4 regions of the Mesorhizobium sp. M0106 genome follow, and region 1 is predicted to be linked to each of the others. Evidence: predicted binding sites of a transcription regulator. Region 1 holds the regulator's gene; each other region holds the start of a gene.
What was found. The regulator PhoB, encoded in region 1, activates phosphate uptake and scavenging genes when phosphate is short. The targets are predictions, from matches to a motif close to TGTCATNNANCTGTCAT.
Positions count from the first base shown of each region.

Region 2: the regulator PhoB is predicted to act here: its motif matches at 2,407-2,423, upstream of NKJ55_RS22915 (PhoX family protein).
Region 3: the regulator PhoB is predicted to act here: its motif matches at 1,729-1,745, upstream of NKJ55_RS28470 (RNA degradosome polyphosphate kinase).
Region 4: the regulator PhoB is predicted to act here: its motif matches at 3,491-3,507, upstream of phnC (phosphonate ABC transporter ATP-binding protein).

Region 1 covers NZ_JAMYUA010000018.1:28,590-34,515, forward strand. Annotated here, with positions in the region: gene pstA (phosphate ABC transporter permease PstA) at 1-351, shown strand, start outside; gene pstB (phosphate ABC transporter ATP-binding protein PstB) at 348-1,151, shown strand; gene phoU (phosphate signaling complex protein PhoU) at 1,184-1,891, shown strand; gene phoB (phosphate regulon transcriptional regulator PhoB) at 1,908-2,597, shown strand; gene NKJ55_RS18690 (ROK family protein) at 2,607-3,851, opposite strand; gene xylF (D-xylose ABC transporter substrate-binding protein) at 4,138-5,178, shown strand; gene NKJ55_RS18700 (sugar ABC transporter permease) at 5,321-5,926, shown strand, end outside.
Region 2 covers NZ_JAMYUA010000026.1:13,264-19,189, reverse strand. Annotated here, with positions in the region: gene NKJ55_RS22935 (SMP-30/gluconolactonase/LRE family protein) at 1-714, shown strand, start outside; partial or broken gene NKJ55_RS22930 (sodium-independent anion transporter) at 751-975, opposite strand; gene NKJ55_RS22925 (phosphatase PAP2 family protein) at 1,235-1,936, opposite strand; gene NKJ55_RS22920 (hypothetical protein) at 1,951-2,289, opposite strand; gene NKJ55_RS22915 (PhoX family protein) at 2,490-4,481, shown strand; gene NKJ55_RS22910 (GNAT family N-acetyltransferase) at 4,583-5,263, opposite strand; gene NKJ55_RS22905 (MarR family winged helix-turn-helix transcriptional regulator) at 5,260-5,751, opposite strand; gene NKJ55_RS22900 (ABC transporter permease) at 5,922-5,926, opposite strand, start outside.
Region 3 covers NZ_JAMYUA010000042.1:25,980-31,905, forward strand. Annotated here, with positions in the region: gene NKJ55_RS28470 (RNA degradosome polyphosphate kinase) at 1-1,656, opposite strand, end outside; gene NKJ55_RS28475 (zinc-finger domain-containing protein) at 1,806-2,051, shown strand; gene NKJ55_RS28480 (FAD-dependent monooxygenase) at 2,071-3,303, shown strand; gene NKJ55_RS28485 (TIGR02117 family protein) at 3,533-4,204, opposite strand; gene NKJ55_RS28490 (metal-sensing transcriptional repressor) at 4,309-4,572, shown strand; gene NKJ55_RS28495 (cation diffusion facilitator family transporter) at 4,569-5,591, shown strand; gene NKJ55_RS28500 (HoxN/HupN/NixA family nickel/cobalt transporter) at 5,622-5,926, shown strand, end outside.
Region 4 covers NZ_JAMYUA010000001.1:334,872-340,797, reverse strand. Annotated here, with positions in the region: gene phnE (phosphonate ABC transporter, permease protein PhnE) at 1-395, opposite strand, end outside; gene phnE (phosphonate ABC transporter, permease protein PhnE) at 449-1,405, opposite strand; gene phnD (phosphonate ABC transporter substrate-binding protein) at 1,562-2,470, opposite strand; gene phnC (phosphonate ABC transporter ATP-binding protein) at 2,561-3,409, opposite strand; gene NKJ55_RS01620 (DapH/DapD/GlmU-related protein) at 3,644-4,261, opposite strand; gene phnL (phosphonate C-P lyase system protein PhnL) at 4,258-4,965, opposite strand; gene phnK (phosphonate C-P lyase system protein PhnK) at 5,177-5,926, opposite strand, start outside.

The sequences.
Region 1 (5,926 bases):
AACGCGTTGCGTGAAGCCGGTGCCGCGATCGGCGCGCCACGCTGGGTGGTGATCCGTTCGGTCGCCTACCGCGCCGCATTGTCCGGCATCGTCACCGGCATATTGCTGGCGATAGCACGCATTTCCGGCGAGACGGCGCCGCTGCTCTTCACCGCGCTCAACAACCAGTTCTGGAGCAGCAATATCAACGCGCCGATGGCCAGCCTGCCGGTGACCATCTTCCAGTTCGCTCTCAGCCCTTACGAGGAATGGCAGCAACTGGCGTGGACCGGCGCACTCATAATCACCCTGACGGTTCTGGGCTTGAGCATCCTCGCCCGCAGCCTTACCGGACGCAGAGAGGACAGATGACACAGATGTTGTCCCCAGACATGACGATGGCCGAAACGGTCGCCGAGAAGACGAAGATCGAGGTCAAGAATCTCAACTTCTACTACGGCCAGAGCAAGGCGCTGAAGGACATCAGCCTGTCGCTGCCTGAGCGCAGTGTCACGGCCTTCATCGGCCCTTCCGGCTGCGGGAAATCGACGCTGCTGCGTGTGTTCAACCGCATCTATGAGCTCTACCCAAAACAGACGGCCGAGGGCCAGGTGCTGCTCGACGGCAAGAACATTCTCGACCGGTCGCAGGATCTCAACCTCCTCAGGACCAAGATCGGCATGGTGTTCCAGAAGCCGACGCCGTTCCCGATGTCGATCTACGAGAACATCGCCTTCGGCGTCAGGCTCTACGAGAACCTCGGCAAGTCCGAGATGGACGGCCGCGTCGAACAGGCGTTGAAGCGCGCCGCGCTGTGGAGCGAGGTCAAGGACAAGCTCAACGCCAGCGGCTTGAGCCTGTCCGGCGGCCAGCAGCAGCGGCTCTGTATCGCCCGCACGGTGGCCGTGAAGCCGGAAGTCATTCTGCTCGACGAACCGGCTTCGGCCCTCGACCCGTTGTCGACCGCCAAGATCGAGGAACTGATCGACGAGTTGCAAGCCGACTACACGATCGTCATCGTAACCCACAACATGCAGCAAGCGGCGCGCGTGTCGCGCCAGACCGCCTTCATGTATCTGGGTGAGCTGGTCGAGTTCGACCGGACCGAGAAGATCTTCACGTCACCCCGCGAGAAGCGCACGCAGGACTACATCACTGGCCGCTTCGGCTGAGCCGTTCCGATCATGCATATGAGGACAGGACCATGGGCGAACACACAGTCGCTTCTTTCGACGAGGATCTCGAGCAGATCAGCAAGCTGATCCGCGACATGGCCGACCTCGCCGGTTCGATGGTCGGCGGGGCGACCAAGGCCCTGTTGAATTCCGACAACGTGCTGGCGCAACGCGTCGTTTCCGACGACGCCATCATGGATGCGCGTCAACGCGAACTGGACGACCGCGCCATCACCCTGATCGCCAAACGCCAGCCGATGGCCCACGATCTTCGCCATGTGGTCGGAGCGATCCGCATGGCGGGCGACCTCGAACGCATCGGCGACCTTGCCAAGAATATCGCCAAGCGCGTGAGTGCGGTCAGCCTCAGCGCCACGCCGCGGGACCTGTCGCATTCCATCGACGCGATGGCGCAGCTGGTTCTCATCCAGGTGCAGGGTGTCATCGAGGAATATGCTGCAGGCGATGCGGCCGCGTTGGCCAAGCTGCGTGCCGCCGACGAGCGCATCGACGTCAAATACACGTCCGTGTTCCGCGAGCTGTTGACCTACATGATGGAAGATCCGCGCAACATCACCGCTTGCACGCACCTGCTGTTCTGCGCCAAGAATCTGGAGCGGATCGGCGACCATGTCACCAACATCGCCGAAAATGCGTATTATGTGCTGACCGGCGAGCAATTGCCGGTCAATCGTCCGAAGCAGGACGAAACGACAATGTCCGCACCGGTGACATGATGGGGGTGCCCAGCCGATGATCGCACCACGCATAATGGTGGTGGAGGACGAGGAGCCGTTGGGTGTGCTGCTCCGCTACAATCTCGAATCCGAAGGCTACCAGGTCGAGGTGGTGACACGCGGGGACGAAGCCGAGATCCGTTTGCAGGAGAATGTGCCCGACCTTTTGGTGCTCGACTGGATGATACCAGCGGTTTCCGGCATCGAGCTCTGTCGTCGGTTGCGGGTGCGCCCCGAAACCGAGCGGCTGCCGATCATCATGCTGACCGCGCGCGGCGAGGAGAGCGACCGGGTGCGCGGTCTTTCGACCGGCGCCGACGACTATCTGGTCAAACCGTTTTCGACACCGGAATTCATGGCCAGGGTCAAGGCGCTGCTGCGGCGCGCCAAGCCGGAAGTGCTGTCCAGCGTGCTGAAGGTCGGCGACATCGTGCTCGATCGCGAATCGCACAGGGTCTATCGCAAGAAGAGCGAAATCAGGCTCGGGCCGACCGAATTCCGGCTGCTCGAGTTCATGATGCGGCATCCGGGCCGTGTCTTCTCGCGCAGCCAGTTACTCGATAATGTCTGGGGCGAGACAATCTACATCGACGAACGCACCGTCGACGTGCATGTCGGGCGGCTGCGCAAAGCCGTCAACAACGGCCGGATGCCGGATGTCATCCGCACCATCCGCGGTGCCGGCTATGCGATCAGGGAAGATTGACCCGCCTGGTCATGCTACGTTCTTTCTGACGCTGGGCCTCATTTGCGCGCCCGGCGCGAAAATCTCCTGGTCGACGAAGCTTAACGCCCGCATCGCGCAGCCTTCGCGGATCAGCGGCAATTCGTTCGGCTCTGTATCGAAGGAGATCGAGCCTGAATGCTGGCCGCCGGCGGTCTGGGCGATTGCCTTCCGCAAGGCCGGCTCGATCAGATCGAAGGCGGCGGCACTGGCGCCGACCATCGCGACCGGTGCCGGATCGATCAGCGCGAACAGCGAGCCGAGACCGAAACCCAGCGCTTCGCCGGCCTTGCGGTAGGCCTCGCGTTCCGGCCCATCTTTCTCGCGCGCCCGGGCCGCCAGTGCTCGCATGTCGGCGTCGCTGACGTCGGCGACCGGTTCGCTGTCTTCGCTCATCTGCCTGGCGTTGCGCCAGATGGCGTAGTTGCCGGCATACGCCTCGATGCAGCCGCGCCGCCCGCAACGGCAGAGCGCGCCGCCCGGACGATGGATCATGTGGCCAAATTCGCCGCCCGAGGAATGCGTCCCGGTGAACAGTTCGCCCTTCAGCACCAGCCCCATGCCGATGCCATGCGAAAGCAGGATGGCGATGAAGTCGTCGCGATAGCGATCCGGATTGCGCCAGCGCAAAGCCACCGCCATCATGTTGCAGTCGTTCTCCACCGTTGCCGGGATGCCGAATTCGCCCTCCAGCATGTCGGCAAAGGCGATGTCGGTCTGCGGCGTGATCGGCGACCACAGCATGGCGCGTGCAGGGGAGTCGGTAATGCCCTGAATCGCCAGGGCGATGCGGGCGACACTGCGGACGTCAAGGTCTGGATCCTGCAGCCGGCGCCGGACGATGGCCATGCATTCACGGATCAGCTCGTCGCGCGGCATGGTCAGCGTGTCCAGCCGGCGCTGTTCCTCGGCGACCACCTGTCCCGTATAGTCGATAATGGCGGCCGACAGGAAATTCAGCGACAACACCACGGTCAGCACCGCCGCCGCTTCCGGATTGAGGGCGAGGCCGACCTGCGGACGACCGCGTTTCAACGAAACGGGCTCACTTGCCTTGCTCTCGGCGAGGATGCCTTCCCGTATCAGGTCGGAAGAGATCGCCGATATGGTCGAATGACTGAGGCCGGTGGTAGCTGCGATCTCAGTACGCGATGGCTGGCCGGCCCGGCGCACCGCCGAGATCACCATCGCCCGGTTGCGCCGGCGCAAATCGTCATGGCGGATTCCGACCGACATTGTTTTGCTTTCCTCCCGGTTGCCGCGGCCGCTCATGAACCGGAAGCCGTCGGTAATGTCCGACAAATAGTGTCGGATGCAGGCAAATAGTGTCAGATGCAGGTGGCGCTGTCATCGTTTATTCCGACGCTCGAAAAAACTCGCAGAGTCATCAAAATCCATCAGAATCGATGTTGACAGCAGCCGGAGATCGGGCCAGTATTTTTTCGAGGCTCGAAAAAATTAGAGCTTCTAAGCTGGTCTTTGAGCCAATTGGTCACGCCGTACGCGGCGCAGGGAGGATATGATGAAGAAATTCACGACCGCCATTCTGGCGGGTGTCGCCATGACGCTGGCGCTGGCGTCGGTGGCGCAGGCTAAAGACAAGGTCATCGGCGTTTCCTGGTCGAACTTCCAGGAAGAGCGCTGGAAGACCGACGAGGCCGCAATGAAGGCGGCCATCGAGGCCGCAGGCGACAAGTATATTTCCGCCGACGCACAGTCCAACCCCGGCAAGCAGCTCACCGACGTCGAGAGCCTGATCTCGCAGGGCGCCAACGCACTGATCATCCTAGCGCAGGACGCCTCGGCCATCGGGCCGGCCGTGCAGAAGGCACTGGACGAAGGCATCCCGGTCGTCGGCTATGACCGGCTGATCGAGAACAAGGACGTGTTCTATCTGACCTTCGACAACAAGGAAGTCGGCCGCATGCAGGCCCGCGAAGTCTTCAAGGTGAAGCCGGAAGGCAACTACGTCTTCATCAAGGGTTCGGGTTCCGATCCGAATGCCGATTTCCTGTTTGCCGGTTCGATGGAGGTGCTGAAGGAGGCCATCGACGGCGGCAAGATCAAGAATGTCGGCGAGGCCTATACGGACGGCTGGCTGCCGGCCAACGCTCAGAAGAACATGGAACAGTTCCTGACCGCCAACGACAACAAGGTCGATGCCGTGGTCGCCGCTAATGACGGCACTGCCGGCGGCGTCGTCGCCGCGCTGACGGCGCAAGGGCTGGCCGGATCGGTTCCGGTTTCGGGCCAGGACGGCGACCACGCCGCGCTGAACCGCATCGCGCTCGGCACACAGACCGTGTCGGTGTGGAAGGATGCGCGCGAGCTCGGCAAGAATGCCGCCGAGATCGCCTCGCAACTGGCCGACGGCAAGCAGATGACCGACATTGCCGGCGTGAAGGATTTCACCACGCCCGGCGGCAATACCGTCAAGTCGCTGTTCCTGACCCCGGTCGCCATCACCAAGGACAACCTCAACGTCGTCATCGACGCCGGCTGGATCAAGAAAGAAGAGGTCTGCGCCGGCGTGACGGCTGGCACTGTTCCAGTCTGCAACTGAGCCGACGATTCCGAGAAGTCCGAACGCCGCGGCCGCTCGCCGCGGCGTTTTTTCAACAAGAGTTGTTTTTCCGCTTCCGGCGGATAACTTCTAGGCTGCTTCCGGCATCCGCGGCAGACGGCAACCCGGCGGGAGAAACATCATGACCGACACGACGTCCAACACGCCGGTCGACAACACGGCAGACCGGGCACGGGAATCCGAGCTCGGCATCGTTGCCCGATTTCTCAAGGCAACCGAACTCGACACGCGCATGCTCGGCATGGTCGGCGCGCTGCTGGTCATCTGGGTCGGCCTGCATGTCATTTCTAGCGTACGGCTCGGCGTCAATCCGTTCGACTTCGACAGCCGGACCTTCCTGACGCCACGCAATCTCTGGAACCTGTCGGTGCAGACTTCGGCCGTGGCCATAATGGCCGCCGGAATGGTGCTGGTTATCGTCATGCGCAATATCGACCTGTCGGTCGGCTCCGCCGAAGGCCTGATCGGCGTGGTCATGGGTTTTGCGCAGGTGCATTTCCTGGTGCGAATGGTCGGTCTGCAATTAGGCAACCCCTGGATCTGGATCCTGGCACTGGCCATCGGCCTGGCGCTTGGCCTTCTGATCGGAGCGTTCCAGGGATACATCATCGCTTATCTCGAGGTGCCGGCCTTCATCGTGACGCTGGGCGGCCTTCTGGTCTGGCGGGGTGCCGCATGGTGGGTCGTCAGTGGGCAGACGATTGCGCCGCTGGATGCCACTTTCCAG
Region 2 (5,926 bases), on a different contig from region 1:
TCGAACATCGTCGGCAATCCCGGCGAAGCCGACGGCAACGGCTATCTGTCGATCCTGTCGATGGACGGCAAGCTAGTCACGCAACACTGGACCGACGGCATGGACGCGCCCAAGGGCATGGCGATTGTCGGCGGCAAACTCTACGTCGCCGACCTCACCCATGTGCGCGTCGTCGATCTCGCAAGCGGCAAGCTAACATCGACGATCGACGTGCCGAACGCGGTCTTCCTCAACGACGTGACCGCCGACGCGTCCGGCAAGATCTATGTCACGGATATGCTTGCCGATACGATCTATCGCATCGACGGCGACCGGCCCGAACTGTTCGTCAGGGATGCGGCGCTTGCTTCGCCGAATGGCATCTTCGCCGATGGCGGCCGGCTGATCGTCGCTTCCTGGGGCAAGGGCATCAAGCCCGACTTCAGCACCGCGGAGCCGGGCGGCCTGCTCTCGGTCGATCTTGCCACCAAGGCCGTTTCGCCACTGCCCGGCGCGGAAAAATTTGCCAACCTCGATGGCGTCGTTGCCATCGGCGGCAGCATCTACGCCACCGCGTATATGACCGGCACGCTCTACCGCTACAAAGCCGGCGGCACGCCGCAAGCGGTTGCGACGTTCAAGCCGGGCAGCGCCGACATCGGCACCGACGGCAAGTCGACAATCTTCGTGCCGCTGATGAACGACGGCGAGATAGCGGCATTGGGCCTCGACTAAGCCAGCCATCGGCTCAGGCGGCGGGCGCGGCTTTCTTCAGCTGCGCCCGCGATCCGTGATCGAGGCGGTATAAGTCACCAGCGGCCGCTTGACGCCGTGGTTGATCAGCATGCGGCGTATCTGCGGCGAAGCGCCTGATATAATGAAGCGAACGCCGGCGCGGCTCGCCTTGTGGGCCGCACCCTCGATGACATTGGCCGCCGTTGAATCGAAGAACGGCATCGCCGAACAGTCGAGGATGAAGTTCCTGCGCTGGCGCGGTCGGCGACGTCTTCCTGCACCAAGGATTGATGGTCTGCCTCCAAACATGCAGCACTCTTTGCCAGCCGATGCACTGTGATGCTACAAACCTCGGCATCGTTTGGCGGGACATCCACTGCGATCCCGATTTCACAGGCACGACTTCAAAAGGATGAGCGGGTGAAGATATTCAAAGCGTTGGCAACCTCGACAGCCTTGCTGTCGATGGTTTTCCTGCTGGCAGGCTGCGGTCATGGCCTGATCAACAGGCTGATTTGAGTCAGGTGCCGTCGGCCCGCCCAAGCCATCGCTGCAGGAACCGTGCCGCAAGCCAGCACAGCATCGCCCAGGCAAAGCCGGCGCACCAGCCGGCCAATACGTCGGACGGCCAGTGGACGCCGAGATAGATGCGGCTGATGCCGACCACCACTGTCGTCAGCACCGCCAGCCCGAGTACATAGATCTTCGTTGTGCGCCCGGGCAAAACCCGCGCCGCCATGCTGCCCAGCGTCAAATACGTCACCGCCGACAGCATGGCGTGGCCGCTCGGAAACGAAAGCGATGCCACATCGGCGAGATGCGAGACCAGATCGGGGCGCGGCCGGTCGATATCGAATTTCAGCACGCTTGACAGGAGCTGGCCGCCCGCTACCGCGACGAACATGAGAAGCGCCGCGCCTGGCCTGCGGATAAGAAGCAGATAGACGATCATTGCTGCCGTGATCAGCAGCAGTACGCTGGCGCTGCCGAGGCTGGTGATGTCGCGCATCGCCCCTTCCAGCCACGCCGGTCCGATCGGATTGTCGGGCTGGCCGGCCTTGCGGAAGGCAAGCAGGATTTCGGTGTCGAAGGCATGCGGCGTGGTCGCCCGCGCCAGCTCCATCAGCTCCTCGAACCCCCACAGCCCGCCGGCAATGACCAGCCCGGCCAGCAGAACCGGGAACTCCAGCCAGTTGGGCAGTCTGCTTGCAATCTTCTTCATCGGCCCGATCGCAGTTACAGCCTTTGCAGATAGGGCCCGAGCGTGATCAGCGCCACAGCTGCGATGGCAAGCACGATGCCGGTTGCCTGCAAGGCATTGACGCGCTCGCCGAAGAAGACCAGCGCCACCACATTCACCGACACCAGCTGGATCACCGCCGACAGGCTGAACGACACCGACATGCCGAATTCACGGATCAGCCTCAGCATGATCAGATTGCCCAGCGAATAGAGCGCCAACGTCAGCACAATCTTGCCGAGGCTCGGCGCCAGCCCCCACTGTTTTGCGGCCATCGCCGCCAGCAGGAAGATCACCGTCGAAACGCAGAGCTGCCCAAGTCCCCAGAAACTCACTTTTGTTCCTCCCGATGCGGTCCCTACCGCCTGCCGCAGCTCTTGTTTCCGAAGCGCCGGTCGCGGTCAAGCGGGGCCGATGTTGGATACGAAATCGCAGGTGGCAATTAGCCGGCATGTCATCAAACTGTGACCTGCCGGTAATACCGGATTGGCCAGGCAACACGCTCCAGCAATCCATCCAGCCAGAGGCAGGCCCTATGACCGAACATCGCACCCCTGACGCCCATTTCCGCACCAGCCTGCTCGAGGAAAACGATGGGCCAGGAGCCAATCCCACCGACAACCGCACCATGGGTGAGATCATCGCCGCGCGGTTCTCACGCCGCGGCTTCCTCAAGGGTTCGCTTGCCGTCTCGGCCATAGCCGCTACCGTCAGCCCGCTGGCGCTGATCACCGCCGACAATGCCCGCGCCGCCGAAGGCTCCGCCTTCGCTTTTGACGAGCTCGAGGCCGGCATCGACGACAAGCATCACGTCGCACCCGGCTATGACGCCGATGTACTGCTGCGCTGGGGCGATCCGCTGTTCGCCGATTCGCCGGAATTCGATCCGACAAAACAGTCGGCGGAAGCCCAGGCCAGACAATTCGGCTACAACAACGACTATGTCGGCTATATCCCGATCGACGGCTCGGCCGAGCACGGCCTGCTGGTGGTCAACCACGAATACACCAATCCGCACCTGATGTTTCCGGGCCTCGTCACCATCATCGACGGCAAGGCCAAGCAGGCGCCCCTCAGCAAGGAACAAGTCGACGTCGAGATGACGGCGCATGGCGGCACTATCGTCGAGATACGCAAGGTATCAGGCAAATGGCAGGTCGTTCGCGACGGCAAGCTCAACCGCCGCATCACCTCCAACACCGAGATCGCGCTCTCCGGCCCGGTCGCCGGCCACGACCGCGTCAAGACCAGCGCCGATCCGACCGGCACGAAAATCATCGGCACCATCAACAATTGCGCCGGCGGCGTCACGCCATGGGGCACCTATGTCATGGCCGAGGAGAACATCCACGGCTATTTCTCGGGCGAGCTGCCGCAGGGGCATAAGGAAGCCGCCAATTACAAGCGCCTCGGCATTCCCGAAGGTGCCTATGAATGGGCAGCGCATTACGACCGTTTCGATATCGGCAAGGAGCCGAACGAGCCGAACCGCTTCGGCTGGATCGTCGAGGTCGACGTCCAGGATCCGACTTCGGCGCCGAGGAAGCGCACCGCGATGGGGCGCTTCAAGCATGAGGGCGCCGAATCGATCGTCGCCAAGGATGGCCGTGTCGTCTTCTATCTCGGCGACGACGAGCGCTTCGATTATGTCTATAAGTTCGTCACCACAGGCAAGTTCGATCCGGACGACCGCGCCGCCAACATGGATTTGCTCGACGACGGCACCTTGCATGTCGCCAAGTTTGCCGACGACGGTTCGGTCGAGTGGCTGCCGATCGTCTTCGGCCAGGGGCCGCTGACGGCGGAGAACGGCTTCGACAGCCAGGCCGACGTGCTGATCGAGACGCGCCGCGCCGCCGACCTGCTCGGCGCCACCAAGATGGACCGCCCGGAAGACATCCAGCCCAATGCCACCAACGGCAAGGTCTACGTCATGCTGACCAACAATTCGAAGCGCAAGGCCGACCAGGTCGACGCCGCCAACCCGCGTGCCGAGAACGCCTTTGGCCACATCATCGAGATCGTCGAGGACGGCGGTGATTTCACCGCGACAAAGGGTAGGTGGGAAATCCTGCTGAAATGCGGCGATCCCGCTGTGGCCGACGTCGGCGCCACCTTCTCGACCGCAACCACCGCCAATGGCTGGTTCGGCATGCCGGACAATTGCACGGTAGATTCGGCCGGCCGCCTCTGGGTCGCCACCGACGGCCAGGGCCCGAAAGCCACCGGCCGCACCGACGGTCTGTGGGCTGTCGATACGGAAGGGACGGCACGGGCGACATCAAAGCTGTTCTTCCGCGTGCCGATCGGCGCCGAAATGTGCGGTCCCCTGTTTGCGCCGGACGACCAGACCGCCTTCGTTGCCGTCCAGCATCCGGGCGACGGCGGCGAGGACTGGGAGGCTTTCGGCCGTCCGTCCTATTATGAGGATTTGTCGACGCGCTGGCCCGACTTCAAGCCGGACATGCCGGTGCGCCCGGCGGTCGTTGCCATCACCAGGCAAGGCGGCGGCAAGATCGCGGTCTGACACGCAGCAAGATCTTGCAGTCTCAAGGAAGGATTTCGGCCGTACGAAATCCTTCCTTCCGATACGGGATGAATCCATGCTGCGCATCATGCGCCGACTAATCATTCGGTGCGCTGAACCACGGCCACATTCATTGTGCTTCGCAACCTGAAGCCGATGGACTCGTATAACGCTATGGCCGCGGCGTTGCTGGCATAGGCGTGGAGATAGGGAACTTCGCCGCGCGCCACTATCCGGTTTGCCACGAATAGGGACAGCAGCTTTCCTAGGCCACCGCCGCGAAATTCCGGATGTGAGCACACCCCGCTGAGTTCGGTATAACCAGGTTGCTTCATGCGCTCGCCGGCCATTGCCGCAAGCCTGCCCTCGATTTTCACACCCCAAAAATCGCCCAGGCTCAAGGCTTCGAGCGTGAATGGGCCAGGCTTGGTGAGCAATGCCAGGGCGAGCATCTCAGCAGCATCGTCTCGGGTCAGACGATGCACGCGCGGGTCGGAGACGATCTGCAATGGCTGCTCGGCGATCATCTGAACCCCGGCTGCGGTCGAAGTCGCGGAAAGCCCCGTGGGCAGAGCAATCGCGTCCGCTTGAAGCAGGATCACACTCTCGCCCGGGGAGACAAGGTTTTCGAGCGCCCGCAGGCTTTCCGGGTCGTCCGCGCCAGTGGCGGCGAAAGGGACGATCGACGGCCGATATCGCATGGCGAGGTTGTCACCCTCCGCGAAGGCCCGATGTCGCGTCTGAAGCGCGCTCCAGATAGGGCGGTCGAGCAGATGTCTCATTGCGCGGCACCCTCAGGCTTATTTACACGACGGTCGAGAGGGGCAGCGGCGAGGCCGTCCTCGATGGCAGCCAGCTGCTCAAGAAGCGGCCCCGAAAAACCTGCGCACAAATCCGCGACCACGTTCTCGATGCAAGGCCAGACGTCGCGCTTTGCGACATCGACCAGCCGCCGGCCGTCCCGAGTAAGCGAGACGATCCTGCGCCGCTGGTCATCGTTCGACGGACTGACCTCGAGCAATCCCAATCCGGCCAGAAGCGAGACGGTTCGCGTCACACCCGGCTGCGCGATCCCAAGGGATTGCGCCAGTTCCCCGACCGGCAGTGGGCCCAGCCTGTCGAGCGCGGCCAGCAGCGGGTATTGGCTCGCCTGAACCGGGACATCCAGCCTGTCGAGCAGGCGCTGCGCCTCCGCTTGCAGTTGCTCGCCTATACGCTTCAGCCTGCTGCCCAGGCACAGGAAGCCAAGCGATCGTATGACGTCTTCCATAGGTCAATTTTCATCCCCGTGAACATCGATAACATGATATATAACAATGCATGAAAAGCAAGATCGAGGCGTTCAAGCGCGAGTTCCAGGCATCGTGCGCAGGCCTATGTCGCCTTCGGCAAGGAAAGGTCGATCGATAAGGCTGCTTCGCCTGGACGAGGCCCGTTCGATCAGT
Region 3 (5,926 bases), on a different contig from region 1:
GTTCATCTTCATCCAGATGCGGGCCGGCCTGCCCTCCAGCGCGTGGCTGATCTCATCCGAAATGTGCTGGAGGATGCGGTCGCGCAGCGTAAACGGCGAGATGGCCAGCCGCATCTGCTCGGCCGGCTCGGCATAGCCGGTGATGAAGTTGAACAGCTGGGCGACATCGCGCGCGATCGTCGGATCGGTGGTGAAGAAGGACAGGTCGGTGTAGATGCGTGCCGTGACCGGGTGGTAGTTGCCGGTGCCCAGATGCACGTAATTGCGCAGCCTGCCATCCTCGCGGCGCACCACCAGCGACATCTTTGCGTGGGTCTTCAGTTCGAGAAAGCCGAAGACGACCTGAACGCCGGCGCGCTCGAGGTCGCGCGCCCAGCGGATGTTGGCTTCCTCGTCGAAACGCGCCTTGAGCTCGACTAGCGCGGTCACCGACTTGCCGGCCTCGGCGGCGTCGACCAAAGCGCGTACGATCGGGCTGTCGTTGGAGGTGCGATAGAGCGTCTGCTTGATCGCCACCACTTCCGGATCGGCCATTGCCTGGCGCAGGAACTGCACCACGACGTCGAAGGATTCGTAGGGGTGGTGGACGATGATGTCCTTCTCGCGGATCGCGGCAAAACAATCGCCGCCATGCTCGCGGATGCGCTCGGGGAAGCGCGGATTGTAGGGCGTGAACTTCAGATCGTCGCGGGCGACGGCGACGATCTCCGAGATCTGGCTGAGCGCCAGCGGACCGGTGAGCACGCTGATGCGGCTTGCCGAAACGCCAAGCTCCCCGGCGACGAAGTCGCGCAGTTCGGGCGGCATCAGCCGGTCGAATTCGATCCGGATAACCGAGCCGCGGCGCCGCCGCTTCAGCGCCGTCTCGAACAGGCGCACCAGATCCTCTGATTCTTCCTCGACCTCGATATCGCTGTCGCGGATGATGCGGAACGTGCCGGAACCCTTGACCTCGTAGCCCGGGAACAGCTTGCCGATATAAAGACCGACCGCCTCCTCGAGCGGGATGAAGCGAACATGGCGCTTGCGATCCGGCAAGCGGATGAAGCGCCTCAGTGCCACCGGCAGGCGCAAAAGCGCGCTCATTTCCTCGCCGTTCTTACGGTGGCGCAATTGCAACGCCATCGAGAAACCGAGATTGGGAATGAACGGGAACGGATGCGCCGGGTCGATCGACAGCGGCGTCAGCACCGGAAATACCTGCTCCTGGAAATGGTCCTCGAGCCAGATCTTCTCGTCCTTGCTCAGCGCATCGCGGGTGATGCTCTCGATGCCTTCCTTGTCGAGGAGCAGCATCAGCGCCGAAAGGCTTTTCTGCTGGTCCTCCTGCAGGCGCTCGACCTCGCGCAGCAATTGTTCGAGCTGCTGCTCGGGCGTGCGTCCGTCCGGGCTCTTCAGCACGATGCCCTCGCGCACCTGGCCGGCAAGACCCGCAACGCGGACCATGAAGAACTCGTCGAGGTTGGCGGCCGATATCGACAGGAAGCGAACACGCTCGAGCAGCGGATGATTGGCGTTCAGCGACTCTTCGAGCACGCGCCGGTTGAATTGGAGCCAGGAAAACTCGCGGTTGACGAAGCGGTCAGGATTGCCGCCTTCGCGGCTCGCCGCCTCGACGGTGATGAATTCGTTCTGCACCGGCTTCAGTTCGTTCATGGTTTCCGCTCTTCCCACACCGTTCGACGACCATAGCCTTAACCGGCTTAACTTATCCTCTGACAGGCTTTTGCGACAGTTTCATTTCATCGATCTTGCAAAGAGACGGGTTATGATCCAGATGCAATCGACAAGATCAGGAGACGACGATGGCAGGCGGTTCCATTCCCCATTTCCAGAACGATGCGGGCTATCCGGCAATTGACATCGGCGTCAAGGAATTCATGTGCACCGGCGCCAATCCGCCTTTCGACCACCCGCATGTATTTCTCGACATGGGCGACGACAATGAAAAAGTCTGCCCCTATTGCTCGACGCTCTATCGCTATTCGCCGAAGCTGAAGGCGTTGGAAACGCAGCCGCCGGGCTGCCTCTATCTCGACCAGGCCGCCTGATTCTTTCGCGACAACCCTGATGCAGGAAACGCAGTCCCGGCAGGTGGTCATCGCCGGGGCGGGCGTCGCCGGGCTGACCGCGGCACTGGCCTTCGCCGAGCGCGGCTATCGGACAAAACTGTTCGAACAGGCGCAGCACCTCGAGGCTGCCGGCGCCGGTATCCAGCTTTCGCCCAACGCGACGCGCATCCTACGGCAGCTCGGCGTACTCGATCGGCTGCTGGCGACGGCGGTGCGGCCGGAGGCGGTCGTGCTCAAGGATGCCGCCACGCTGCGCAAGCTGGCGCGCGTACCGCTTGGCCAGGCGGCCGAAACGCGCTGGGGAGCGCCCTATCTCGTTGCCCACCGCGCGGATCTGCAGTCAGCGCTGATGCAGCGAGTTTCGGAGCAGCCCGGTATCGATCTGATCGCCGGCGCGCGGGTGACCGACATCGCAGCCGGATCGAAAGGTGTTACCGTCACTGCATCGGCTGATGGCGACACGGTCGAGGCTGGCTGTCTTTTGATCGGCGCCGATGGCGTCTGGTCGTCGGTGCGAGAAACGCTTGCCCGCAACGCAGCCGATTTCCGGAGAAGCCGGTTTTCGGGCGAGCTTGCCTGGCGCGCCACGGTGGCCGCCGACAGCCCCGCTGGACAAACCTTTGCGGCGATCGGTGAGCCCGATTGTGTTACTGCATTCCTCTATTCCGGCTTCCATATGGTCGCCTATCCGGTCAGCCGTGGCACTGCCTTCAACCTCGCTGCCTTCACAAAGGGCGAGCGCATCGCCGAGGGCTGGTCGGGGCATGCCGACCCCGCCATCCTCGCCAGCGCCATGCGCGGTACCGCGCCGGCGCTGGTCCGTCTGGCGAGCGAGGCCGCGCCATGGACGGCATGGCCGATCCACACCGTCGAGCAGCGGCGGTGGACGACGCCGGAAGGCATCGCGCTGATCGGCGATGCGGCGCATGCGATGACGCCGTTTGCCGCACAGGGCGCGGCGATGGCGATCGAGGACGCGGTAACCCTTGCCGGTTTGGTTGCCACCTCGCCTGCCGATCTCAGCAGCGCGCTTGTCGCCTGGGAACAGGCGCGGCGGCCGCGCGTCGCCCAGGTCGCCCGCCGCGGCGTCGTCAACCGCCTCGCCTGGCATGCGGCCGGGCCGGTGGCGATGGCCCGCAACCTGTTCCTGGCGATGCGCTCGCCCGAAAAACTCGCCGCCGATCTCGACTGGCTCTATGGCTGGCGGGCGTTGGACGATGGCGCGCGATGATACGCACGACAGGCTGGAGGGACAGCGCCCTGGACAGCACCCCTCTCTGTCCTGCCGGACATCTCTCCCACTTGGGGGGAGATTGGCCATCACATTGGCTTTCGCCAATCTTCAAGGTTGCATGACCTAGCAAGGCGCCGAAGCCGCTAATCTCCCCCCTCGTGGGGAGATGTCCGGCAGGACAGAGGGGGGCGCGAAGGATCGCGGCGTTGATCAGCCGGAACCCTCTTCAATTGTAAAGCCGCATCGACAGGCCGAGCGAGGCCGGCAGCGGATCCCACCAGCCGGTGCGCAGCCCGGCCGTGCGCAGTGCCGCCGCCGTCCAGGTGTTGCAGCCGATCAGCGCGTTGAAATGACCATTGGCTTCGAAGAACCGATCGAAGCGGGAATAGGCCGCACTCTCGATCGGGATGGCCCCGTTCGGCCCCTGCCGGAAGCTTGCCGCAATGTAATCGAGCAGCGCCGTAAACCGCTCCTCGCCGATGTCGAAGGCAGCGACGTCGCGATGCGGCTCGGCGATGTCGACGGAAATGTCGACATGCATTGCCGAGGCATCGACCGATAGCGCCTTCATCACCGGCACCGCCTTCAGCTCCGACCAGGTCGGCGTCTCCAGATAGAAGGCGCGGCCGCCCCAGCCGAAGACGATGTAGCGGACCTCCGCCATGTCTGCTGGAATGCCGGCATCGACCAGGAAATGGAAGCGCCGGCGCACATCGTCGTCGACCGGGATGGCGATGTCGGTGTGGATCGGATTTTGCAGCACCAGGATACGGTGGCTTGTGCCGATCGGATCGGCAACGGCCGCCGGCCAGAGCGGGCGCGGCAGCAGCGTGCCCAGCGCCACCGCAAGGACTGCTGCAACGACCAGCAGGCCAAGAAAACGGGCAAGCTTCTTCATGGGAAAGGCATAGAACAAGCAATGCTCAAGGTGAAGCCCCTCCGAACGTTGCACAGCTGACTTAGAGCTTGACGCATATCCTCCCCGGGAGGATATGCTCAAGCATGTCAGATCACCTCCACGCCTCGCATCCTTCCATCATAAAGCGCCTGAAGCGCGCGCAAGGCCACCTTGCGGCGGTGCTGGCGATGATCGAGGCGCATCGCCCTTGCGTTGACCTGGCGCAGCAGCTTCATGCAGTCGAAAAAGCGATCAGCAGCGCCAAGCGCGAGCTGATCAACGATCACATCGAGCATTGCCTGACGGACAGCGTGGAAACCGGCGGCAACTCGCTGGCGGAACTCAAGCAGCTGGCGAAGTATCTATGAATGCCATCGTAGCCCGCATTCTGGACTGGCTCGGGTTCGGCTCGCACGCCGCACATCATCACGGCGATCACGGTCCGCACGGTCACAGCCATGGCGTCATCGACGCGACAATTGCCACCACCGACCGGGGCATCTGGGCAATCAAATGGTCGTTCGTGATCCTGGCCATCACCGCGGCATTGCAGATGGTCGTGGTTGCGTTGTCGGGGAGCGTGGCATTGCTGGCCGACACGATCCATAACATCGGCGATGCGACCACGGCGATCCCGCTATGGATTGCGTTCGTTCTGGCGCGGCGCAAGCCGTCGCGGATCTTCATGTATGGCTTGGGCCGGGGCGAGGATCTGGCCGGCATCATCATCGTGCTCATCATCCTGTTCAGCGCTGTAGTCGCTGCCTACCAAGCCATCGACAGGCTGATCAATCCACAAGTGGTGACACACCTGGGCTGGCTGACTGCGGCGGGCATTGTCGGCTTCCTCGGCAACGAGGCGGTTGCCGTGTTCCGTATCCGCGTCGGTCGCGAAATCAACAGCGCGGCACTGATTGCCGACGGCTACCACGCCCGCACAGATGGACTTACCAGCCTTGCCGTGGTCATCGGAGCCATCGGCGTTTGGTTCGGCTTTTCCTTGGCCGATCCGATCGTCGGCCTGCTGATCACGATTGCGATCTTCGGTATCGTCTGGCAATCGGCCCGCTCGGTGCTGACCCGCATGCTGGATGGAATCGAACCCGGTGTGATAGACGAAATCCGACATGCCGCCGAGCATGTTCCGGGCGCGCGCATTGTCGATGCCAAGGCGCGCTGGATCGGTCATAGATTGCACGCCGACATCGCAATTGCCGCGGACGAAACCCTGCCGCTGTCGGCGGCGAACAAGATCGCCGCAGCGCTGAAGGACGAACTATCCCAGCATATGCCGGCCCTGGCTGAGGCGAATGTGCAGTTTTCAACGGAACGTGGAGAGAACGACCATCCTCACGAGCACACGCATCACCACGGCCACATGCACTGACGCTCGCCGATTTTCTGCTAGTCTCGTCCGATGTTCCAGACGCTCGTCGAATTTCAGCGCACGATCTATCTGACGCTCGGCGAACAGATCAAGCTGCTTGCGGCCGGAGGCAATTGGCTGGCGTTCATGGCCTTCCTGCCGATGGGCGTCGTGTTCGGGGCTGCCCATGCGCTGACGCCGGGGCACAGCAAGGCCGTCCTGGCGACGTATCTTGCCGGTTCGGATGCGAAGGTCTCGCGTGGTCTGCTCGTATCTATCACGCTATCGTTCACGCATGTGACGATTGCCGTTCTGATTGCGGCTCTCTCGCTGCCACTGGTCTCAATAGCATTGGG
Region 4 (5,926 bases), on a different contig from region 1:
AGCGTCGCCTCGGTCTTGTCGAAGGTGACCGATTTGGCCCGGCCGTCGATCAGGATGGTGTAGGAGCCGTTGGCGTTGGTGATGACCCAATCGGGATGCGGGTCTTCGCCGAGCGCCGAAAAACGCGGGTATCTGGGTGTGATCTGAGGCTGGTCGAGACGGAATTCCGGCTGCAGATCGTAGCTGATCCATTGCGTCAGGAAGAGCGGCAGGCGCTCCCAGTGCGATTCCCTCAACACTTGCGGCAGGCTGAAGAACCACAAGGCGTAGAGGAGATAGAGCAGGATGCCGGTGAACAGGACCAGCGGGCCGAAGCGTTTGTACAAGGGCCGCCGGAACACTTGGGGAAAGCGCTCCTCGATCGACCGCATCTCATCGGCGGTCATTGCGGCCATGGGCAGTCTTCTTGTTGATTTGCCATGATCTTTTCCAAAAACCGGAATCCACTTCAGGCACCCATCATGAATGCCTGCTCGCCGACGAGCTTGCGGCGTAGCCAGGCGGAAAACTGGTCGACGAGGAAGATCGTCGTGAACAGCAGCAGCACCAATGCCAGCGTCTTGGTGCCGAAGCCGCGCGAGATGGAGAGCTTCAGTTCCTCGCCGATGCCGCCACCGCCAACCGCGCCGATAATGGTCGAGATACGCACATTGATCTCGATCCTGAGCAGCGTGTAGGACATGAAATTGGGCAGCACTTGCGGCAGGCCGGCAAAGCGCACGCGCTCGAACCAGTTGGCGCCGACCGCCCGCAGGCCTTCTTCGGCGCGCATGTCGATGTTTTCGTTGATCTCGTAGAAGAGCTTGCCGAGGGCGCCGATGGAATGCAGGCCGATGGCGATAATGGCTGCGACCGGGCCGGTCGAGAGGATGGCTGCGAACAGGCCGGCAATGACGATCTCGGGGAAGGCGCGAAGCAGTTCCATGAAGCGCTTGACGACGAGCCTGAGCACCGGACTCGGCGTCAAGTTGCGCGCGGCGATGAAGGAAAAGGGCACCGCAAAGACAAAGCCGATGAAAGTGGAAACCAGCGCCACGTTAAGCGTGGTGAGCATCAGCTCGAAATATTCGGGTAGATAAAAGCCGCCCCAGAGATAGACGCGGCCAAGCGGGAAGTTGAACTCTTGGCTGCCCTTGTCGTGCGGCGATGTGATGTCGAACAGCGCCCGCCAGACGTCGTTCCAGTCCTTGGGAACAAGCCAACTAAGGAAATCCAGTATGTGCGGCAGCCGATCGAAGAAATGTCCGGCATTGGCCTCGTCGGCGAACCACATGGCTGTGCACATGGCGACAAGCAGTGAGCCGATGCCGAGCGCCGTGTAGAACCGGCGCAAGAACGTCTGGCGTCGCCAGGCGTCTGCTGCCTGCCGGACCGCGTCTGAACGAATTGTAGCGGCGAAGGTCATACGGGATCACGAGCGGACAAAAAAAGGTGGCGACCGCATCGGCCCGAAAGTCGACTTTCGGAAAGCACGATGCGGCATCTAAGTGTTAGAGCGTACTTTGTGCGTCCAAGTGGACGCACGTCGCTCTACTGGACGCCGCCCTTTCCGCAATTGTCGTCAGCCGCCGATCGCGGCTTTGCGGGCTTCGACGATGACGCTGTAGAAGTCCGGCTTCACCGGAACGTAGCCGGTGAAATCGCCGCCTTCGATGGCCTCGAAGCAAGGCTTGTCCTTGGCCGGCAGGCTGGTGAAGAAGTTGGCGAGCTTGGCGCTCATATCGCCGCCGAGTGCGGTGCGCACGACCAGCGGGCCGTTCGGGATCGAGCCGGAGCGCCAGACTTCGACGAAATCGTTGGGGTCCACGGCGCCCTTGGCGACTTCCTTGTGGAAGGTGCCGGAGGTGTAGCCGTTCTTGAAGTCGCCGATGCCCGAGGAATCGTCAACCGCCACGTCGACCTTGCCGTCGCGAACCGCGAGAAGGTTGTTCTCGTGGCCGCCATTGAACTGAGTCGAGGCGAAGAAGGTTTCGTTCGAAGCGCCGGTGTCCTTCGGGATCTGGGTCAGCGGGATCAGGTAGCCGGAGGTCGAATCCGGGTCGGCATAGCCGAGCTTCTTGCCCTTGGCCGACTTGATGTCGGTGATGCCGGACGACTTCAGCGCAAGGCCGATCGAATAATAGCCGGTCGCGCCGTCGGTCTGCTGGGTGGTGAGGATCGGGGTCACGGCGTTCGGATCCTTGAGGTAGACGCTGGCATAGCCCGACGCGCCAAGCTCTGCGAAATCGAGCGTGCCGCCGAGCAGGCCCTGGATAACGCCGTCATAGTCGGCGGCCGGGAACAGCGAGACCTTCTCGAAGCCGAATTCGGACTTCAGGTGATCGGCGAGGCACTGAAAGTTGCGCAGCCGGTCCGCTTCGTTTTCACCGCCAAGGATGCCGATGCGGAATTCCTTGATATCCTGGGCGTGAGCGGCGCTTGCCGCGATGGCGAGCAATGAAACGGCGCCAAAAACCATCTTCCTGAACATTATCTCTCTCCTGTTGGTCCCGGCCTCGCGCCGGTAGCGTTCGAATTTTTTGACAGGTGCCTTTGACGCGGGCGGGCGATCAGGCCGTTCTCAATATCCCGGGAATGCGGGCTCGAGCGGTCCGGCGGATGCAGCGATTTTCTGTTTGATGGCGACACTGGTGGAGGTGATGGCCTCGGAGATTTCGCCGCCATTGCCGTCGGCGCCGTAGACCATGCGCACGGCCTCGCGGTTGAGGGCTTCAGGCGGGCCGTCGAAGACGACCTTGCCGGCGGCCATGCCGATGATGCGGTTGCAGTAGGTGCGGGCCGTATCCAGCGTATGCAGATTTGTGATGACGGTGATGCCCTCGCGCAAATTGATGTCCTGCAGCGAATCCATCACCACCTTGGCGTTGAGCGGATCGAGCGAGGCAATCGGCTCATCCGCCAGCAACACCTTCGGCTGCTGCATCATGGCGCGCGCAATCGCAACGCGCTGCTGCTGGCCGCCGGAAAGCGTGCCGGCCGGCTGCAGGGCGGTGCGGGCGATGTCGAGGCGCTCGAGGGCTGCAACCGCCTCGGCGCATTCACCGCGGGAGAACATGCCAAATAGGTTGGACACGGTCGAACGGTGATTGAGCCGGCCGAGCAGCACATTGGTCAGCACATCGAGGCGCGGCACCAGGTTGAACTGCTGGAAGATCATGGCGCAGTCGCGCTGCCATCGCCGGAGCGGTGAGCCGCGCAACCCGGAGACCTCGACGCCGTTGAACAGGATGGAGCCCTGGCTGGGATCGATGAGGCGGTTAATCATGCGCAGCAGCGTCGATTTGCCGGCGCCGGAGCGGCCAATGATGCCGACCATCTGGCCTTGCGGAATCGCGATGTGAACATTGCTGACGGCGGTGTTCTTGCCGAACCGGCGGGTGACGCCGCGGATTTCGAGCGTAGCTGACATGGTGCAGGCTCCAGTCCAATCGCAATTGAAGGTCTGTTTACCCTGGCTAGCGCAGCCGCATGAACCTGCGGTGTCGGAACGATGTCAGTTTTGTTACTGCCCACAGCCTGGAGCGGGGCGGGATCAACTCGGCGCGAGAAGCTCGAATGGTGAATGGTGATAAGAACGGCTTCCCTGAGCCTCGAAACCTGTCCGCTGCCCCCATTCACATTCACCATTCACCATTCACGACCCTCAGCCGCCATATTTCTCCAGAAACGCCTCCGCCGACAATTCCCGAAAATCGTCGAGCGCGGCGCGCAGCCTTGCATGGTCCCAGTCCCACCAGGCGAGCGCCTGGTAGCGCTCCGCGGTGCGGCGGTCGAAGCGTTCGCGGATCGGCTTGGCCGGTACGCCGGCGACGATGGTGTAGGGCGCGACGTCCTTCGACACCACCGCGCCGGCACCGACCGCCGCGCCATCGCCGACGGTGACGCCCGGCAGGATGGTCGAGCCGTGGCCGAGCCAGGTGTCGTGGCCGATGGTGACGCGTTTGGCGCGGCGCCTGGCGAAGAATTCGCTCTCGTGCTTGGCGTCGTCCCAATAATCCGAGGCGCGATAGGTGAAATGGTGCAGCGTCGGCCGCCAGGTCGGATGGTTGGTGGCGTTGATGCGCACGCTTGCGGCGATGTTGGCGAATTTGCCGATCGTTGCGCACCAGACGCCGCAGTCCTGCATCATGTAGGAATAGTCGCCGAGCGTGCTTTCCGAAACCCGGCAGCGCTCGGCGATCTCGGTCCAGCGGCCAAGCGTCGAGTTCTCGACTTCCGCCGTCTCGTGGATCAGCGGCGCCTCCGACAGTTTCCTGGTCATGCGGCGATTTTCCCGGCGGCAAAAGCCGTCACGTCGATGACGTGGTCGGCGACCGCCTCACGCACGTCGTGATCGTGGAAGATGCCGAGCAAAGCGACGCCCGCTGCCTTCTTGGCGGCGATCAGGGAAATCACCACATCGCGGTTCCTGGCGTCGAGCGAAGCGGTCGGCTCGTCGAGCAGCAGGATCGGATGCTCGGTGATGAAGCCGCGCGCGATGTTGACGCGCTGCTGTTCACCGCCGGAGAACGTCGCCGGCGGCAGCGCCCAGAGCTTCTCCGGCAGGTTGAGCTGCGCCAGCAAGGCGCGTGCCTTGCCGTGCGCGACCTCGCGCTCCTCGCCGCGCTCGACCAGCGGTTCGGCCACGACGTCGAGCGCAGAGACACGCGGCACGGTGCGCAGGAACTGGCTGACATAGCCGATGGTAAGCCGGCGCACGGCAAGCACGGTGCGCGGGCTGGCCGAGGCGAGATCGATGAGCCCGCCCTCGTGCTGGACGATGATCTGGCCTTCATCGGCGGCATAATTTCCGTAGAGCATTTTCAGGATCGAGCTCTTGCCGGCGCCGGACGGGCCGCCGAGCACGGCGCATTCGCCGGCCCTGATCGCGAACGAGACACGGGCGACCACCGGCAGTTTGATGCCGTCGCGCAGATGCATGGTGAAGCTCTTCGCGACATCGGAGACAACGAGCGGGGTTGCCATCAGAGGGTTCTCCAATCGTCATTCGTCTGCGGGCCAACACCCCCCTCTGGCCTGCCGGCCATCTCTCCCTCAAGGGGGGAGATTGGCTGTCGCATTCGGTTTCGCCATTCTCCTGTGTCGCAGAACGGGCGGGACATAAAAGCTGCTGATCTCCCCCCTTGAGGGGGTGATGGCCGGAAGGCCAGAGGGGGGTACGCCGGAGCAATCATCGTCACACCTGCAGAATCGAGGAGACAAGCAACTGGGTATAAGGCGCGCGCGGATCGTCGAGGACGCGGTCGGTGAGGCCGCTTTCGACGACGCGGCCGTCCTTCATCACCATCATGCGCTGCGACAACAGCCGCGCCACGGCGAGATCGTGGGTGACGACGATGGCGGCCAGGCCGAGATCGGTGACCAGGCCGCGCAACAGATCGAGCAGGCGCGCCTGCACCGAGACGTCGAGGCCGCCGGTTGGCTCGTCCATGAACACCAGCCGCGGCCCGGTGACGAGGTTGCGGGCGATCTGCAGGCGCTGGCGCATGCCTCCGGAAAAGGCGCGCGGCTCGTCGTCGATGCGGTCTTCGTCGATCTCGACACGAGACAACCAGTCGACCGCCGTTGCGCGGATCCTGCCATAGTGACGGTCGCCGACCGCCATCAGCCGCTCGCCGACATTGGCGCCGGCCGACACCGTCATGCGCAGCCCGTCGGCCGGGTTCTGATGGACAAAACCCCAATCGGTGCGCATCAGGAAGCGGCGCTCGGCCTCGCTCATGCGGTAGAGTTCGCGAAACTGGCCGTCGCGCATCCGGTAGCTGGCGGTGCCGGAGCTGGGCAGCAGTCGAGTTGACAGGCAGTTGAGCAAAGTCGTCTTGCCGGAACCGGATTCGCCGACCACCGCCAGCACTTCGCCCGGCCAGAGGTCAAAAGTGACGTTCTCGCAGCCGACGCGCGAGCCGTAGAATTTGGACAGTGCCGA